One region of the Robertmurraya mesotrionivorans genome, then DNA from elsewhere that is predicted to be linked to it. Evidence: riboswitches for the same ligand, from Rfam matches in the RefSeq annotation. Region 1 holds a riboswitch; each other region holds the start of a gene.
What was found. Region 1 has a riboswitch for S-adenosylmethionine ahead of ACRX5O_RS13380 (2,3-diketo-5-methylthiopentyl-1-phosphate enolase). Riboswitches for the same ligand answer to the same signal wherever they lie in the genome.
Positions count from the first base shown of each region.

Region 2: it holds a riboswitch for S-adenosylmethionine, as region 1 does, so the genes downstream of both, ACRX5O_RS10890 (methionine biosynthesis PLP-dependent protein) here and ACRX5O_RS13380 (2,3-diketo-5-methylthiopentyl-1-phosphate enolase) in region 1, are expected to answer to the same signal.
Region 3: it holds a riboswitch for S-adenosylmethionine, as region 1 does, so the genes downstream of both, ACRX5O_RS08530 (methionine ABC transporter ATP-binding protein) here and ACRX5O_RS13380 (2,3-diketo-5-methylthiopentyl-1-phosphate enolase) in region 1, are expected to answer to the same signal.

Region 1 is NZ_JBPCCH010000007.1:121,868-128,249, reverse strand. It holds gene ACRX5O_RS13405 (YitT family protein) at 1-683, shown strand, start outside; gene ACRX5O_RS13400 (Spo0E family sporulation regulatory protein-aspartic acid phosphatase) at 736-975, opposite strand; gene ACRX5O_RS13395 (1,2-dihydroxy-3-keto-5-methylthiopentene dioxygenase) at 1,215-1,748, opposite strand; gene ACRX5O_RS13390 (methylthioribulose 1-phosphate dehydratase) at 1,768-2,382, opposite strand; gene ACRX5O_RS13385 (2-hydroxy-3-keto-5-methylthiopentenyl-1-phosphate phosphatase) at 2,387-3,040, opposite strand; gene ACRX5O_RS13380 (2,3-diketo-5-methylthiopentyl-1-phosphate enolase) at 3,037-4,269, opposite strand; SAM riboswitch class I at 4,358-4,465, opposite strand; gene ACRX5O_RS13375 (pyridoxal phosphate-dependent aminotransferase) at 4,549-5,724, opposite strand; gene ACRX5O_RS13370 (carbon-nitrogen family hydrolase) at 5,854-6,382, shown strand, end outside.
Region 2 is NZ_JBPCCH010000005.1:110,941-117,322, forward strand. It holds gene metC (cystathionine beta-lyase) at 1-972, opposite strand, end outside; gene ACRX5O_RS10890 (methionine biosynthesis PLP-dependent protein) at 975-2,081, opposite strand; SAM riboswitch class I at 2,162-2,266, opposite strand; gene ACRX5O_RS10895 (hypothetical protein) at 2,433-2,669, shown strand; gene sda (sporulation histidine kinase inhibitor Sda) at 2,743-2,877, opposite strand; gene ACRX5O_RS10905 (gamma-glutamylcyclotransferase family protein) at 3,066-3,929, shown strand; gene ACRX5O_RS10910 (DUF6501 family protein) at 4,294-4,497, shown strand; gene crcB (fluoride efflux transporter CrcB) at 4,582-4,968, shown strand; gene crcB (fluoride efflux transporter CrcB) at 4,965-5,312, shown strand; gene yidC (membrane protein insertase YidC) at 5,347-6,045, opposite strand; gene ACRX5O_RS10930 (hypothetical protein) at 6,073-6,363, opposite strand.
Region 3 is NZ_JBPCCH010000004.1:14,112-20,493, forward strand. It holds gene ACRX5O_RS08510 (NAD(P)H-dependent flavin oxidoreductase) at 6-968, opposite strand; gene ACRX5O_RS08515 (iron-containing alcohol dehydrogenase family protein) at 1,147-2,232, opposite strand; gene ACRX5O_RS08520 (MetQ/NlpA family ABC transporter substrate-binding protein) at 2,296-3,138, opposite strand; gene ACRX5O_RS08525 (methionine ABC transporter permease) at 3,236-3,901, opposite strand; gene ACRX5O_RS08530 (methionine ABC transporter ATP-binding protein) at 3,891-4,904, opposite strand; SAM riboswitch class I at 4,980-5,086, opposite strand; gene ilvD (dihydroxy-acid dehydratase) at 5,263-6,382, opposite strand, start outside.

The DNA of each region.
Region 1 (6,382 bases):
TAATCATCTTCATTTTAAATGTTCCATTCTTTTTCATCGGATATAAACAAATCGGAAAAACCTTCGCACTATCTACACTCTTCGCTATAACCATATTATCAATCACAACCGTATATCTACATCCTGTTCCTGCCTTTACTGATGACATCCTGTTAGCAACGGTTTTTGGAGGGATTGCCTTAGGTGCTGGTGTAGGAATCGTCATCCGCTATGGAGGATCACTGGACGGCACAGAAATCCTTGCCATATTAATCAATAAAAAGGTTCCTTTTTCTGTTGGAGAAGTGATCATGTTTTTTAATATTTTTATTTTTGGTACCGGGGGATTTGTGTTTGGATGGGACCGAGCGATGTATTCGATCCTAGCTTATTTTATTGCTTTTAAAACAATTGATATCGTTATTGAAGGGTTAGATCAATCAAAATCTGCATGGATCATTAGCGATAAGCATAAAGAAATTGGTGATGCGATTTTGGCTCGACTCGGCCGGGGTGTCACCTTCCTTACTGGAGAAGGAGCCTATACAGGAGACGATAAAAAGGTTATCTTCTGTGTCATTACACGACTGGAAGAAGCAAAGCTCAAGCTCATTGTAGAGGATCTAGATAGTAATGCCTTTCTGGCCGTTGCAGACATTGCCGAAGTTAGAGGGGGAAGATTTAAAAAACGAGCTATTCATTAGAATACCTACAAAAAAGGAAGGAGCGCTATCGTCTCCTTCCTTTTCAATCTATTTAAACGCATATGATGTTATTAGGCCATACAAACATAGCTTGTTTTCTGGTAATCTTTATTTCTTTTTTGCTTTTCTTCTTCTCTTGTGATAAGCATTGATATTCAAAAATTAGCTTATCTAGCTCCTGACTACACTCAATTGTCTCTTCCCCACCTAGACCATTTGCTTGTGCAGATTCAATCATTTTCTCTCTCATTTGTTGAATCGTGGCAAGCATTTCTCTGCTATTCTGCTGCACCCCGTTAACCTCCTAATACTCCTTAAATCCCCTAAATAAAAATCATCACTTGATGAATTATTGCAAGAATTTGAATAAAAGTAAATAGAATCGCAAAATAAGACATAGTTTTCTTAATATTTCTGTATACGACAAAAAACACCCTAAAATCCCTATTACTTTTCGACAATTATCGATTTTATCCACCAAAAGCAATAAAGACACTAGGTGTTTAGACTCTAGTGCCTTGAAAACTATTTTTAAGCTTCTACTTCATTTTTTTCGTAGATTGGAACCCATCCTTCAGTTGTTACAAAAATACGGATGGCAACAACTTTTCTATCCTCTTGAAGGGTAAAATAATGTCTAACATTCGGAGGAACTGAAATAAGATCACCAGGGTTTAGAAACACCTCGAAAAATTCTCCGTCTAATCCTTGGATAATAAACACTCCGTGTCCACTAACAATAAAGCGGACCTCATCGTCTGTATGGTGGTGTTCTTGTTGGAAGTTCGTTAATAGTTGCTCTAGGTTTGGAGTGTGTTCAGCAAGAGAAATAACATCCTGTGCTTTGTATCCACGCTTCTCTGAAATTTCGGTAATTTCAGTTGAGAATACAGATAAGATTTCTGCTTTCTCTTCATCTGTTAAAATATATTTCTCTTGAAGGTTGCTAGGAAGTTTTGTAATATCCCAGTGCTCATAGATTACCTCTTGAGATTGTAAAAACGCTGCCACTTCTTTTTGATCTTTAATTTCTTCTTTTGTACTTTGAAATACGATATGTGCCATTTTTTTACTCCTTTAAATTTTATTTTTTATATTCTAAAAGTCTTAGATGATAGCGAAATAAAAATTCGGATGCTTCGAGTAGTTTTTTTGCCTCGAATGCATTTTTTCCCCAAACGGTTATCCCATGATTTCTGATTAACACAACGCCTTTATCCTCTTTTACATGCTCACTAAACTCCTGTGCTAGTGTCGGAATATGTGCTGGATTACTGATAATGGGAACTCGAAGAACGGCATCCTCTTCCCATAAATCAAATGCTTTAATGAGTTCCTGGCCAGTAAAGGTGATTTCTCCTTGATCGCCATATAATTCAGATATGATATTATTATCAATCGTATGAACATGTAAACTACAACCAGCAGCTGTTTTTTTATAGATTTCCACATGTAATAAGGTTTCAGCAGATGGCTTCAAATGTGTCTCATTTACTGGGTTTCCATTTCCATCGACGAGCAGAAAATCCTCTGACGTTCGCTTCCGCTTATCCTTGCCACTTGCTGTTACTAAGAATTGTATAGGATTGTCGCTAACCTTTATAGCTAAATTCCCGCTCGTTCCCATAAACCAATCTCGAACAGCAAGCTCATCCTTCACATCAGCAAGCTGCTCCCAACGTTCTGTTAACAGACTCATCCAATCAACTCCTAACCTTCGACATATGCTTGATCACATCATAGAAATCAACAAACTCTCTATGATTCAAGCCATACTCTTTCGATTTTTCTAATAGTAGTTCTCTTGCAATGACTAGATCAGCCTGTTTAGCTGCTTGCAAATCGGTTACTGAATCACCAATAACGACTTTGTAGAAATCTTCTTTAAGCCCACGAATAATACTAGGTTTACAGCAGCCGCAATCATTTTGGCAATGTTCATCACATGCATTTGGCCAAAGAATATTGATATATTCGCCACTAAAATCAGCAGCATTACAATACACTCCTGAAAAAGGGCCATAAGCTTGTAAAATGGGATATACAAAGAAATCAATACCACCACTAACAATATACAAAGGAATATCCTGTTCTTTCAAAAACTTCACAAAATCAGGAAATCCTTTGCGAATTCTAACATTTTCTAATGAATACGTAATGATCTCTTCTTTTTTTGAGGAAGGCAGTAACGAGAAAAGCTTTCCCACTCCTTCTCTGATCGAAATCCTCTCAGATAATATGTCGTCCTTCAGCGCTTCCCATTCGGGAGGAGCAAATTTTTTCATAATGGCAATAATATTATCCTTCTCGGTAATCGTGCCATCGAAATCACAAAATACGGCTATTTTCTTGGTCATGATTGTTTCGCCACCTCAGTGACTCCCCACAGTTCGATTGCAGTTGCCAGTTCAGGATATTGCTGCGAGTTTTCTCTCAATGGCAATCCTTTTTGACTTAACTCAATAGCTTGGCGGAAAGCAAGACCTCCACCTTTCGCACCAGCCGGATGCCCATGAACGCCACCACCAGCATTAATGACACTATCTAAGCCAAAATCTTGTAGTAAAAGTGGAACAAGTCCAGGATGAATACCAGCTGAAGGCACTGGAAAGCCCTTATTCATAGCTTCTGATTGATCTGTTAACGCTTCAGCAATCGATAATGCTGCTTTCTTTTCCAAAGCCACCGAACCGTATGGAGATGGGAATAGAGACAAGTCGGCTCCAGCGTAACGCAACAATTTTCCAAGTAGTAGGGAATGAGAAATTCCGTATACATCAGACGAAGTGAGTGCTCCACTCACAGCTGGATGTGCCATAATCGGAAGACCAACACCCTCTTCTTCGCGTAATTCTTGAAGAACATCAAGACCATACGCAAACACATTAAATAATAGTAAGTCCGCACCAAGTTCTTTTGCTCTTTTAGCTTTGTCAATTAATTGAGACGTACGTCCTGTCAAGTTCACAGCATACAAGGTACGATGTCCCGTTTCTTCATAAACCTGTTGCAGAACTTCTCTTCCACCAGTAATTCTCTGTTCAAAAGGAGTTAATGGGTTTTCAAAAAGAATTTCGTCATCTTTTACAAAATCGACTCCACCCAATGCCTGTTCGCGCAATTGGCTGAAGAGGAATGGAAGATCTCTACCAAGAATTCCTTTAAAAATACTCATCAATAACGGACGATCATATACCCCAAGCTTCTCTCTTAGACCATTAATACCAAACTTAGGACCTGGAAAAGCCGATTTTAACTCTTGTGAAAAATCAAGATCTAATAGCTTAATCTTCCCGTCAAGAGACAGCTTTCCAAACACCGTTGTTAAAATAGCTGGAAGATCTAGCGAAAAGTTATTTGAAGGATAAGCGATTTTTAACACCGCTACCGTTTCATTCGTATGTTCATCTATGTGTAATTTTTCTGCGGAAATAACTCTACCTTTATATTTTTTCAATTGCTCTTGCTCAAGCTTTTGTAATTGAGTCCATGAACCAACCGTTAAACCAAGCGCAATTTCCTCTGCTTTTTTCTCAGGATTGTGTTTGGCGTCATGTACCAAGTACGTTGCGATGATCTCACTCATTTGCTTTCGTCCTTTCTCTCCTATACGCATATACATAAAAAAACCTCTTCTTATCATCAGGAAGAGGTTAGTATCGTAAACTAACATCTCCTTATCTATCAGCCTTTGCTGCAAGAATTAGCACCGTGCTTACAAAACATGTAAGTCGGTTGCCGGGCTTCGTCGGGCTCGTCCCTCCACCTGCTCTTGATAAGAAAACGAATGTTTTCATTATGGAATTATTGTTTATACTTTCAATTGATTTTGATTATTCCAGAATTTAATTCGACTGTCAATACATTAACTAAAAATTTGGAGCTTTGAAATTCTTTCAACCGCTTCTCGCAAACGTGCTTCCGAGGTTAGTAACCCAACTCGGACATAGCCTTCTCCCCATGTACCAAAACCAACTCCAGGGGCAACAGCAATATGTGCTTTTTCTAGTAATAGATCTGAAAATTGTTCAGATGTATAACCAGTAGGAACCTTTAGCCATGCAAAGAATGACCCCTCCGGAGCTACGACATTCCAACCTAATTCTTGAAGTCCTCCGATAAAGACGTCTCTTCTAGATTCGTACAATGCATTTAACTCACGAACACAACTTTGAGACTCAGTTAATGCGGCAACTGCCGCTTCTTGGACAGCTCCAAAAAGACTTACATATAAATGGTCTTGCAACAAATTAAGGGCTGCAATGACACTTTCATTTCCAACCGCAAAGCCTACTCTCCAACCAGCCATATTATACGTCTTAGATAACGTATAAATTTCAATCCCTACGTCTTTTGCACCTTCTGTTTGTAGAAAACTAATCGGTTTATGACCATTAAAGCCTATCGCTCCATAGGCAAAATCATGAACAACACAAATCTCGTGCTCTTTAGCTAGTGCAACCGTATCCTCAAAAAAATTAGCATTGGCTATTGCGCCTGTCGGGTTATTCGGATAATTTAAGAACATAAGCTTAGCCTTTTCAAGCTCGCTATCTGTTAGAGCTGAATAATCGGGAAGAAATTGATTCTCCTCCTTCAATGGCATCGTAATCATTTCTGCTTGTGCAAGAGCAACTCCCGACCAATAGTCAGGATAACCCGGATCGGGGACGAGAACATGTTCACCTGGGTTTAATAGGCATTGTGGGATTTCAACAAGCCCAGCTTTGCCTCCGAAAAGGATGGCAACTTCTTTCTCTGGATTGATATCTACGTTATATTCTCTTTTATAAAATGTCGCAGCAGCCTCTTTTAATGATGCGAAGCCTTGGAAGGGAGAGTATTTGTGATTATTCGGATTCTCTGCTGCCACTTGCAGTGCTTTTACGATATGTGAAGCTGTCGGTTGATCAGGGTTTCCCTGTCCAAGGTTTATCACATCATGACCATCACTGATCTGCTTATTTACTTTTGCAACAAGTGAAGCGAAGAATTGTTTAGGTAAGCTTTTTAATAATTTTGATTGAGGATATATCATCATTTTTCCACCTACTTTATATATTCGGGTAATTGGCAATTTTTATATTGAAAAACTAGTCACAAATGTATATCGTAAATGACAACTTGTAAAGTATTTTTACTAATATTTTTTTAGAAAAGGTGGTTTCTTATGAGAGTTTCCTGTATTCAGATGGACATAAGCTTTGGAAATGTAGAAGAAAACTTTCAAAAAGCGGAAAGATTAATAGAGTCAGCAATGGCTGAAAAACCTGACTTAGTCATTCTTCCAGAGTTATGGACAACAGGTTATGATTTAACCCGCCTCGATGTTCTTGCAGACGTGGAAGCAAAAAAGAGCATTGAATTTTTGCAGAAATTAGCTAAACAACATCGTGTGCATATAGTTGGTGGATCTGTTGCTTCTCAAGAAAACAACGGTGTGTATAACACACTGCTTGTCATAAATAATGAAGGAGAACTTGTTTCCACATACAGCAAAGCGCATCTTTTTAAGCTGATGAACGAGCACGAACATCTTCAATCAGGAAGTACAAAAGGGATTTTTGCGCTCGGCAATCATTTGTTTGCAGGATTGATTTGCTATGATATTCGCTTTCCTGAATGGATTCGTGCTCATACGACAGAAGGAGCGGAGACCATCGTGGTTGTTGCTGAATGGCCTCTCCCTCGTTTGAATC
Region 2 (6,382 bases), on a different contig from region 1:
TACAGGGATCTCTGTTAATTCAACAAATTGTTTTACCGCTTCTTCACTTTCAAGCTCGAACGAAAGAACGGCACCGGCACCTTCTGATTGTTCTTTTTGTATTTCGTACTGTGGATGATCAGTAAGTCCAGGGTAGTACACTTTTTTCACAGATGGATGGTTCTGTAGAAAGTGTGCTATTTTTAGGGCAGAATTCATTGAGAAGTCCATCCGAACCGATAAGGTCTTCATTCCTCGTAACACTAACCAAGCATCTTGAACGCCTAACACAGCGCCAAAAGAGTTTTGTAAAAATCCAATCTGTTTAGCAAGGTCAGGATCGTTTACAACTATCGCACCAGCAACTACATCACTATGACCAGAAAGAAACTTCGTGGCACTATGAAGCACTACATCCGCACCAAGAAGTAATGGCTTTTGTAGAGCAGGTGTTAAAAATGTATTGTCAACAAAAGTTAAAGCTCCAACACTTTTTGCAATGTCACTGATGGCTCGAATATCCGTCACCTTTAAAAGCGGATTGGAAGGAGTTTCTACATAGAAAACCTTCGTATTCGGACGAATAGCTTGTTTTACAGCTGTAAGGTCCGTCATATCAACAAATGTGTGTTCGATTCCAAAACGCGAAAGGACTTCCGTCACCATTCTGTAGGTCCCACCATACACGTCTTCCGTAATCACTACATGGTCTCCTTGAGAGAGAAGGAGAAACGCAGTCGAAATGGCTGCCATACCTGATGAAAAGGCATATCCGTTTGTGCCTTCCTCAAGATTTGCAATGACTGTTTCAAAAGCTTCACGAGTTGGATTCGCGCTTCGTCCATAGTCGTATTTTCCAAACTCATCCACGCTGTGTTGATGAAAGGTGGATGCATGTTGAATAGGAACGGAAACAGCACCGTTAGTAGGATCAAATTTATGTTCATTATGAAGTAGTTTTGTTTCAAATGAGAAATTGTGTTCTTTTGTCATTTTTATGCCTCCGAACTTAAACGAGTAAGAGCTTGGTCAATATCTTTAATTAAATCCTCCACGTCTTCAATACCAACAGAGAAACGAAGCAGGCGATTACAAACGCCAATTGAAAAACGAATTTCTTCCGGAATATCCGCATGTGTCTGTGTAGCTGGGTATGTAATGAAGCTTTCTACACCCCCAAGACTTTCTGCAAACGTAATAAGGTTAAGATTTTGTAAGAATGAATTAACCCACTCTTCTTTTTTAATTCGGAAGGAAAGCATGCCGCCACGGCCTGGGTAAAGAACATCTACTACATTTTCATGATTCTTTAAGAAGCTTGCAAGCTCTCTTGCATTTTTTTCATGCTGTTTCATTCTAAGTGCTAAAGTCTTCATCCCGCGAATAAGAAGCCAAGAGTCAAACGGACTTAAAACAGCTCCAATAGAGTTGTGGTGGAATCCAAGCTGTTCACAAACCTCTTTTCCTTTCCCGACGATCAAGCCAGCTAGCACATCATTATGTCCACCTAAGTATTTGGTAGCACTATGAATGACAATATCAGCTCCAAGCTCAATCGGTCTTTGAAGTAATGGAGTGTAAAACGTATTGTCGACAATTAATAAAATATTATATTTTTTCGCTAGTTCAGCAACCGCTTGAATATCCGTTTCTTCCATTAGAGGATTGGTTGGTGTTTCAATGAAAATGGCTTTCGTTTTTTCAGTAATGGCCTGTTCGATAATGCTCACATCATGAGTTTGTACATACGTACTCGAAAGTCCCCATTTTTTAAATCCTTGCTCTAGAATTCGATAGGTTCCACCGTATAAATCTCTTGAAACGATCCATTCATCGCCAGATTCAAAGAGTGCAAGAATGGTAGTGATTGCAGCCATTCCAGAACTACAGGCAAATCCTTGATCACCGCCTTCTAAATCAGCAATTGCCGCCTCTACAAGCTTTCTTGTTGGATTACCTGTGCGAATATAATCAAAGCCAGTTGATTGGCCAATTCCTTCGTGTCGATAAGCTGTCGAAAAGTAAACAGGTGGGTTTACTGTCCCAGTTTGAGTTTCACTTCTGTTCCCGATCTGCGCTACCTTTGTTTCGTTTTTGTACATTTTAGTCTCTCCCAACATCCAAATAATAAAAAAAAGTCTTCTCTCTAAGAAGAAGACTTTGTTATCAACATGAGCCATTCTTCTTATCTTCCAAGTAAAATACTTGCTGGAATTAGCACCTTTTCAAAAAATTGATGGTTGCTGAGGCTTCATAGGGCCAGACCCTCGACCTCTCTTGATAAGAAATCAAAACATTTAATTTTTTCTAACTTTACTACAGTAAATCGCTAAGTGTCAATCTTTTTTACAAATTAACGACAATTTTGTTCACAATTTCCTAAAAATTACTATATGAATATTCAGAACATTTAATATATAATGAGTTTGAGAACAAAAAGTGGAGGGAAATTCATGCAAACGAAAAGCAGATGTCATCATCGGTATATGTTGAGTGAAGACGCCTTTTTTGTTACCGAAGATGGAATTGAATTGTTTATTTCAGGTGAGAGTGTTCAAGGTTATCCTGTAGGTGGTCACGTGGATTTTCCTCTTGAAATGAGAGAAATGAATGAATTAGCTCAAAAGGAGAAACGACTCTCCAGTCACCCCCCGCAACAACTTTACTTAAATATGATCGATCAGTTATAGACGGGGAAACCCGTCTTGTTTATTTTCGTACGATATATAAAACCACCGGCACATGGGAACCGGTGGTTGTGTCCTACGATTTAATTGTCGGTTTCAAATTTCTTTTTTCAATTTCCTTCTTCAAAAACTTCGCCCATTCTTTATCCTCACCTGACTTCAATGCATTCCGATACGAGACAACTAACATTTCATTACTCATAATCTTCATTTGCAAGCCTCCTTAAAATGGACTGAATTTTCTAGCTTTTTATCATTGTATCGGGTTTTAATCCATTTGAAAACCCAAAACTCCATATTTATTGCCATAAAATTATTAATATTCTGTTACAGGATTTTCACGTAATGATTTTTTTCATGATAAAATATGGTAAATAGTTTGTATGATGGGGGAGAAGGATGGATACGATTACACTTTTTGTTTATGGTACATTACGACGACATGAAACGAATCACGGATTAATCAGAGAAGCTACTTGCATAGCTGAACAGGCATGGGTAAACGGTGAGCTTTTTGATACAGGTAACGGTTATCCTACCCTCGAACTTAATGAATCTGGTAAGGTGCATGGAGAGTTATATGAAGTTAGTAAAAACCTTTTACCTCAGCTCGACGCATTGGAGGATTATGAAGAGGGTAAAGAGTCTAACTTGTATGACAGAACAAATGTTACCGTTCATACTGATAAAGGCACTACAGTAGCGCTCGTGTATGTGAATGTGGACGAATCAAGCAAGTTCGAAAAAATCACCCACGGAGATTGGAAGTTACATAGGTTCATAAAAAATCGTCCTGAACAAGTATACTACTTTGCGTATGGTTCATGTATGGATGATGAACGATTCCGAAAAGCGGGGGTGGATTACTGTTTTAAAAACCTCGTCGGTGCTGCCGTACTAAAGGGTTACTCCATGAAATACCTTTTCAGAGTAAGTGATGGCGGAAGAGCAGATATTGTGGAAGATGGTGGTGAAACCGAAGGGTTGGTTTACTTAACTCCATACGAAGGGGTCGAGTATTTATTTGCTAGAGAGGGGTTTTATGGAGGATGGTATCGCCCTACCTTTGTAGATGTGGACATCGATGGGGAAACGTTTAAGGATGTTTTGACATTCCATGTGTATAACAAAATGCCCGAAGTGACACCACCCGACCATTATTCGACCGAAATTCTTAGAGGGGCAAAAGGAAGATTGAGCGAGCGATATTATCAATATTTACTAACGGAGCTTGATCGTCTTAAAAAGTCGAGCAATAGTTAATTTTTTATTGCACATCGGTTTAATACGAGTATCCATTGTGGTAAACACTTAATATCACCAACTTAAGAAAGTGGGTCAGAATATGAGTGGAAATCGAGACAATGGCTATTATGAGCTGGTGTATAATAATCGACAATACAACTATCTAGAGTTTATTAGATTAGATACAATATGTGAAATTAGTTATATAACTTTAAAAAATATCTTAACAGGTGAATTTTTTACCTTCGAAGAAAACAAAGTTCGAAAAGTGACAAAAAGAAATTTTCGAATTAGATCTTTTAAGAAGCAGTTATTAGAAAAAGTTGCTAAGTAGTTACTTCCTTTCTATAATAAGATAGATAATGTAAAAGGAGTGACTGTAGTGATTCATCTAAAATGGTCAGAGTCAGAAACAATAAAAAAGGTAACTTGTGTTCACACAAAAGCTGAAAAATATATTGTCGATAATAAATTAACACCAGGAAATGTGTACGAAGTAAAAAATGAAACAGAAGAATTTTACTTTATTATAGATAATAGTGGAAAAGTCGGAGGCTATTACAAGGGTTATTTTAAAGAAGCTTAACATCGGACTACATAATACTGTTAGCATGGTAGCTAACAGTATTTTCTTTTAATCTGTCATTTTTCTAATAATAGGGTGGATGTAATGAGGTTATTATTTGTAGGGATCGGTGGCTCCATTGGAAGTGTGTTGAGGTATAGTATTTACTACAATATGTTAGCCATCAATGGAGACTGGTTACCATTTTTAGGAACGCTACTTGCAAATTTGTTAGGAGCATTTGCACTAGGTTGGTTTACTTCAAGACTGTTGCTATCAAAGAAGCTCTCTGATGATTTAGCAGCTGCTATTGGGACGGGGTTAATTGGTTCTTTTACGACTTTCTCTACCTTAAGTGTGGAGCTTAGCTCGCTTTTACAGGAAGGACAATATCTTCTAGCCATATGTTATGTATTGATAAGTATGATAGGTGGCCTGGTCTGCGCATTCGGCGGCTTCCGAATAGGGCATAGAAGGGTGGCTATTCAATGAATTTCGTTCTAATCGCTGTAGGTGGGTTTATCGGAGCAAATGCTAGATATATTATTGGTCTATTTGCGAAAAAGTACATAAATGTTTCCATTCCTATCGGTACTCTCTTTATTAATGCAATAGGTTCATTACTTTTAGGTTTGTTGGTAGGTAAGGGGATAAGAGGGGACGTATACTCCTTTTTAGGAGTTGGATTTATGGGTGCTTTTACTACATTCTCTACATTCAAACTTGAACTGGTACAGCTTTGGCAATCAAAAGAACATAAAGCATTCGTCCTATATTTGATATTGAGCTACGGTTTAGGAATTGTCCTAGCTTCAATTGGATTTATGCTGGCATAAAGAGGGTCTGCTCTTAATAGAGCAGACCTTTTAGCTATGCCTTTTCTGTATTAGCTGTAAGTGATGGCGCAGGTGTTTGGTATAATTTTTTTCCTATTAGTGTTTGGATAATGAGAAAAGTACCCCCAATTGCCCAATAGAGAGGTAAAGCAGCAGGTGCATTAAATGAGAACATGACAATCATAATAGGTGAAAGAAGTCCCATGAATTTCATTTGCTGCTGTTGTTGACCACTTATGTTAGACATAGACACTTTGAATTGTAAATAATACACAATACCAGCAATAGCAGTAATCCAAATATCTGACTCACCTAAGTTGAACCATAAAAATGAGTGGGTTGCAATTTCGTGAGATCCCCGAATCGCGTAGTAAAATCCCATTAAAATAGGCATTTGAATGAGCATGGGTAGACAACCGATTGCTAACGGATTTACTCCGTGTTTTTGGTATAAACCCATCATTTCTTGCTGTAGCTTTTGTTGCTCTTTGCTATCTTTTGTTTTCTTTATTTTTGCTTGGATCACATCTAATTCAGGCTTAAGTGCCTCCATTTTCTCTTTCATCTGCTGTTGACTTTTATACTGCTTAAGCATAAGTGGCATGAGAAGAAGGCGAACAATTAATGTAAGAAATATAATAGATAAACCGAAGCTTCCGTTAAAAATCATCGCAATGGCATGAATGGCGGTTGAGAATGTGTTGACAAATACTGTTTGAAAAAATTCACTCATTTATCTTTCCTCCGTATCTTTTTTGTTTTATCTCGATGAAGGAGGAAAGAAGCTATCTGTATCATCACTACCTGCCACTTTTCGTCTAATGTAGCGACATATCCAGACGAGAGCAGGGTGTAATTGGTGAACGTACGCCCGATCATAGAAGATTTGATTCTTCTCCGAGCTAAGATCTGTCGAGGAACACACAGTGTCAAGAAAGTGATACTCTATATTCCAGATCCAAATCAATCGAAGGATTAAGCTGATCACGACAGATGCATAAATGGTATACAGTGTTGAAAAATTCGTTAAGTCAAAGAGAATCTCATCCATCGAAATCACCTCACTTCTT
Region 3 (6,382 bases), on a different contig from region 1:
ATTTTCTAGTTACTGATTGCTAGACGATACTCATTTGTTAGGTTTTCAAAGATTTTTTTCACAGGGAGAATTTCTTTGATTTCATGAACTCTTGCTCCTGCAAACACAAGTCCATTTTCAACATCGCCAGCCATTGATTTTAAAAGGGAATCAAGGGTGCAGAAGCGATAAGAGCAATTTTTCAAACAGTCTCTACACTTTGTGATTTTTAGCTTTTCAGAAGTAGTGATTAAGTCTGTAAAATGGTTCGCAATCGCGCGACCATGAAGACCAACTGTCGTTTTGACGAGCAGTGTATCTTCCTTTGTCGCTTCGACGTATTTCTGCTTAAAGGAAAGTGGTGCATCACATTCCTCACTCGCAACAAATCGAGTTCCCATTTGTACTCCAGAAGCTCCCATGCTGAACGCTTTGGCAATGTCTGCCCCTGTCATGATTCCACCCGCTGCGATAACCGGGATCGATACTGCCTCCACAACTTCAGGAAGAATATCAAATAATGGACGTTCGGTCCCAAGATGTCCACCCGCTTCATTTCCTTCAACAACAACTGCCGCTGCACCAAGGCGCTCCGACATTTTCGCTAGCTTAGCAGAGGACACAATTGAAAGAACGGGAATACCTGCTTTCTTGCCCCATGCATACATATCCCTTGAAATCCCTGCACCTGAAATAATAAAATCGACCTTTTCTTCAAGTGCCGCCTTCATTTTCTCTGCAAAGTCATTCATTGCAAATAACACATTTACACCAATATATCCTGCATCCTTTTTCACAAGCGCCTTCGCTTGACGAATATGGTTTCTCATTTCTTCAACGGAAATCCCTGTACCCGAAATTATGCCAATTCCACCTGCATTTGCAACAGCAGATGCAAGCTTGCTAAGGGAAATTCCTACACCCATGCCACCTTGAATAATCGGAGCTTTCGGAAGCATATGTCCGATTTTTAACTGAGGAAAATTCATGATTATCACCCATTTCTTTTAATCTCCATTAGATTCTAGCATGTAGTATGGGAAAATGATGTGATATATATTACTAGGTACTAAAAATTGATAATAATAGTTGGTAACATTTTGTGAACATTGAATAAAAAAGTTCTATTTGGATACATTTCCCTTGAAAAAAATCCCCGTTGTCCTGTTAGAAAAGGGGATGAACAAATGATTCAAGTGTTAGAATAGCGGTTAATATATCGTCTGAAGTATAGTTTTTCTCCAAGTAATGAATGGACTCACCAGACGCTACCGTTCTCTCGGCGATAGGCGTAAGTTTTTCAGAGTTAAATAATCCAAGATCCCTTAGTAAAATAGGAAGCTTTAGGGATTGATAAAAAGAAAGAAGAGAGGCAACCTCTTCTAAATTTCCCTCGAGTACAAGCTGAACTAGAATGCCGTATGCTACCTTTTCACCGTGAAGAAGATGATGAGTTTCCGGTGCAACCGTTAGTCCATTATGTACAGAGTGGGCAGCAGCGATTCTCCCATAACGGTCTCCGAAGCCACCGACCATGCCACCTGCTGCGATGATTGCTTCAATTACTTGAAGAAAAGCAGGAGACGATGTTTTTGCTTCCATCGCCTCTAATGCAGCTTGGCTATGTTCTAGTAAAACAATCTGACATAGTCTTGCACTTTGATGGGCAATTTTTACAGGTAGCGGTAGATCTTGTAATTCACGTACTAACACATCGGCTTCGTACCATTTGGCTAATGTGTCTGCAATTCCTGCTCGGACATACTTAACCGGTGAATGAAGAATGATACTAGGTTCAATTAAAACAATAAGTGTGCTTTTCGGAAAAATGGTGTAATGAGTGAATTCACCTTTGTCTGTATAAAACACACTCAATGGTGTCCAAGCAGAGCAGGTGGAGGCAAGTGTCGGGATGAGAATGGCTTCAGTGTTTGTTTCGTGTGCCACTGCCTTTGTAAGATCTAGTACTTTCCCTCCTCCTATTCCAATAATAGCGTCGATACTTGTGCCATTGGCTATCGTTGAGATTCTTTGTACTTCATGTAATGAGCACTCACCATGATAGGGAACAAAGGTAAGCTCTACATTGGATATTTCTGGTATATAGGATGATGCTGCTTTCCAAGATTCTTCTCCATGAATCACTAAGCAATGATTAATTGAATTGGAGAGAAGTAAATTTTCTAGGTCGTTTAACGAACCCTCATAACATGCATAATAGGAGGGAGCACCACGAACTTCTAATTTTGTCACTGTCCTCAATCTTTTCTATTAAAAACAACGCCGGAAAAACGGCGTTGTTTTTGAGTTCTCCAATTAGCGATTTACCATCCATTCCGGTTTTCCGAAGCCTTGGAAATCTTCATCGATAATAGCTTCAAATTCTTCCGATTCTACGACTTCTTTCAGATCTTTCGCAAATTGACTATCAATATTCTTTGTATCTACTACCACACGGTTACGGTATTGGTCGAGCATGTTTTCAAGCTGTAATGCGTCTAGTAAGTCCATTTTTGCCGCTAATGCGAAATTTCCTGGTACAGCAGCAAGGTCTACACTATCAACTGCACGTGGAAGTTGAGCTGCTTCAATTGGTTGGAATACAAGATTTTTTACGTTGTTTTCTACGTCTTTTTCAGAAACGGTTAATGGGTTAGCATCAGCATTTAATGTAATTAAACCGAGGTCTTCTAAAATTAAGAAAGCACGTGCTGCATTTGTTGGGTCATTAGGAATCGCAATAGCAGCGCCATCAGCGATCTCATCGATAGAAGTAAACGTCTTAGAGTAGATTCCCATTGGTGCGGTTGGTACTGAAATCACATCAGAAAGTTCAATCTTATTTTCTTTTGCAAAGTTTTCCATGTAGATTTTGTGCTGGAATAGGTTTGCATCAAGGTCACCTTTTGATAACGCAAGGTTTGGTTGAACATAGTCACTGAATTCTACTACTTCTACTTCATAGCCTTTTTCCTCTAATAACGGCTTAATCGCGTTTGATACCATGTCGCTGTATGGACCAGATGTTGCTCCAATTTTCACTTCTTTTTTCGTAGTCGCACTTTCCTCAGAAGAAGAAGCTTCCTCAGAACTTCCACCGCAAGCTGCAAGAGCCGCAATAGCAATCAAAATTACAAAACTCAAAAATAACTTTCTCATCGTAAATATTCCCCCAATAGTTTTATGGTGTCTGTCACCCTTCGTGGACAGTTGGTGCATTTTTGTCCGTCTGGAGTGGACAGTGCTTACATGTGATTTATCTTTTGTTTACTGCTTTTGCTAGTCGGTCACCAAAAAATTGGATGAGCTGGACTAAGCAGATTAGGATGATAACGGTGGTGATCATGACGGTATTGTCGTATCGGTAGTAACCGAACCGGATAGCAAGATCTCCGACACCGCCGCCGCCAACGATGCCAGCCATCGCAGAGTATGCGACTAAACTAATAATCGTAATGGTCACGCCTTGGATGATCCCTGGTTTCGCCTCTGGAAGAAGAACCTCCTTGATGATCATCCACGGGGAAGCGCCGACCGCGACTGCTGCTTCGATGACTCCCTTATCGATCTCACGAAGTGACTGTTCTACCAATCTAGCAAAGAATGGAATCGCAGCTACTGAGAGTGAAACAGAAGCGGCAGTTGGCCCGATTGTTGATCCAGCGATCAAGTCTGCCAATGGCAAAAGGGCAATGAGCAAGATGATAAACGGAACCGAGCGAATCATGTTCACTAAAAATCCAACAATCTGATTAAATAGTGAATTCTCTAAAAACAATCCACGGTCGGTAACAAATAATAGTACCCCCACAGGCAAGCCGATAATCATGGCTACCACAATCGATATTCCCACCATATAAATCGTTTCAAAAAAGGCTTTGTTTAAATCGGGTAGTAACTCTATCAAGCTATTAAGCGGCATCTCTGATCACCTCCAAGCTTTCTGTTCGAGATGTAATGTATTGAAGGGCTTTTTCCACTTCAGCATGATCTCCAGTAAGCTCCATAATGAAAATCCCTAGAGGGGTCTCTTTTATGTACTCGATTTTGCCGTGTAAAATATTGCCCTTCACTTGGAACTTCTGTAGCGCATCTGAAATCACTGATTCCTCAGCAATCACCCCACGGAAATGGATCTTCACAATCTTTCCTTTGCTTGAAGTTAGCAAGTGTTTTGGTAAATCAAATTGAAGAATTGTACTGATGAATTCCTTCGTAAGTTCATATGTCGGATTTGCGAACAAATCATACACTTGACCTTCCTCAACAATTCGACCATCCTGCATCACCGCCATGCGGTCACAAATCTCTTTTACGACTTCCATCTCATGTGTGATCAGTACAATCGTTAACCCTAGCTCTTGGTTAATCTTTTTTAACAAAGATAAAATTGATTTGGTCGTGCTCGGGTCTAGGGCAGAGGTAGCTTCATCACAAAGGAGAACGGAGGGATTATTCGCTAATGCTCTCGCAATCCCTACACGTTGCTTTTGTCCACCGCTTAGCTGTGACGGATACACATCACGTTTATCGGACAAGCCGACCATTTCAAGTAGCTCTGTTACTCGTGCATCAATTTCTGCCTTTGATTTATGAGCCGCTTTTAGAGCAAATGCTACGTTTTCAAAAACCGTCTTTGAGCTTACGAGATAGAAGTGTTGGAAGATCATCCCGATTTTTTGACGAGCGCTCCGAAGCTCCTTTTTCCCAAGAGAAGTAAGGGAAACACCATCGATCTTAATTTCGCCTGAAGTCGGAGCCTCTAATAAATTCAGACAGCGTAACAAAGAACTTTTGCCCGCACCACTATAGCCAACAATTCCAAAAATCTCGCCTTTATTCACGGTAAGTGACACATGGTCCACACCGGTTACTTCACCTTTTTTCGTTTGATAGACTTTCACCAAGTCTTTTACTTCGATCATCTCTGTCACCCCTTAAGCTATGAAAATACAAAAATGCCTCTTTCCAATCAGAAAGAGGCATCGTTATATATATACGACTTATCTTTCAGAATGGAATCATTCTGTAGGAAGTGGCACCGTTCCATGAAATGGAGGTTGCCGGACGTCATAGGGCCTAATCCCTCGGTCACTCTTGATAAGTAAAAGGTCTTATTAATTTGTTACATGAATCATAAATCTAACAGGTGAGAAGTGTCAACAGCTGTTTTTGATAGAGGGAAGAGGAGGGAACGCTTACACACCTGGGGCTGTAAGTGAGAAATTTTTTGAAAAAAAGATAAAAACACCCATCCACCAAAAAGTGAATGGGTGAAAAAAATTAAATTTTCATAACTCCACCGGTGCTAGCAGATGTTACAAGCTTCGAATAACGAGCTAGATAACCCTTTTTCACCTTTGGTTCAAAGCCTTTCCAGTTTGCTTTACGCTCTGCCCATTCTTCGTCAGATAGAACAACGTCCATGGAACGAGCGTCAACATCGATTACAATTTGATCTCCATTTTGGATAAACGCTAATGGTCCACCTTCTGCAGCTTCCGGTGATGCGTGGCCGATAGACAATCCACGTGAAGCACCAGAGAAGCGTCCATCTGTTACAAGAGCAACCTTCGCGCCAAGTCCCATTCCCATGATTTGAGAAGTAGGGGCTAGCATTTCAGGCATACCAGGTCCACCTTTTGGTCCTTCGTAACGGATCACTACAACGTCGCCTTCTTTAACTTTTCCGTTCGCAATGCCGTGAAGAGCTTCGTCTTGTGAATCAAACACAACAGCAGGTCCTTCATGACGATTTCCACCAGTGATTCCACCTGTTTTAATGATGGCACCATCTGGAGCGAGGTTTCCAAATAATACAGCAAGTCCACCCTTTTCACTAAATGGATTATCAATGGAATGAATTACATCATAGTTCTTTACATCACAGCCAGCAATATTTTCACCAAGTGTTTTTCCTGTAACTGTTAATGTATCCAAGTGAAGGGCGCCTTCTTTCTTGGATAATTCATTTAGAACCGCAGAAACTCCACCTGCTTCATGCAAATCTTCAATGAACACATCAGAAGCAGGAGCAAGCTTAGACAAGTGAGGAACACGAGCCGCTACTTCATTGATTCTTCCGATTGGATAATCGATTTCTGCTTCATGAGCTAATGCTAATGTGTGAAGTACAGTATTAGATGATCCACCTAATGCCATATCAAGGGCAAACGCATTGTCAATTGCTTTTTCTGTTACGATATCACGAGGCTTAATATCCTTTTCAATTAGTTCCATTAACTGAGTTGCTGATTTCCTAACGAATTCTCTACGCTCAGGCGCTACAGCTAAAATCGTTCCATTACCAGGAAGAGCCAATCCAAGGGCTTCTGCTAAACAGTTCATCGAGTTTGCTGTAAACATACCAGAACAAGATCCACATGTTGGACAGCCAAACTGT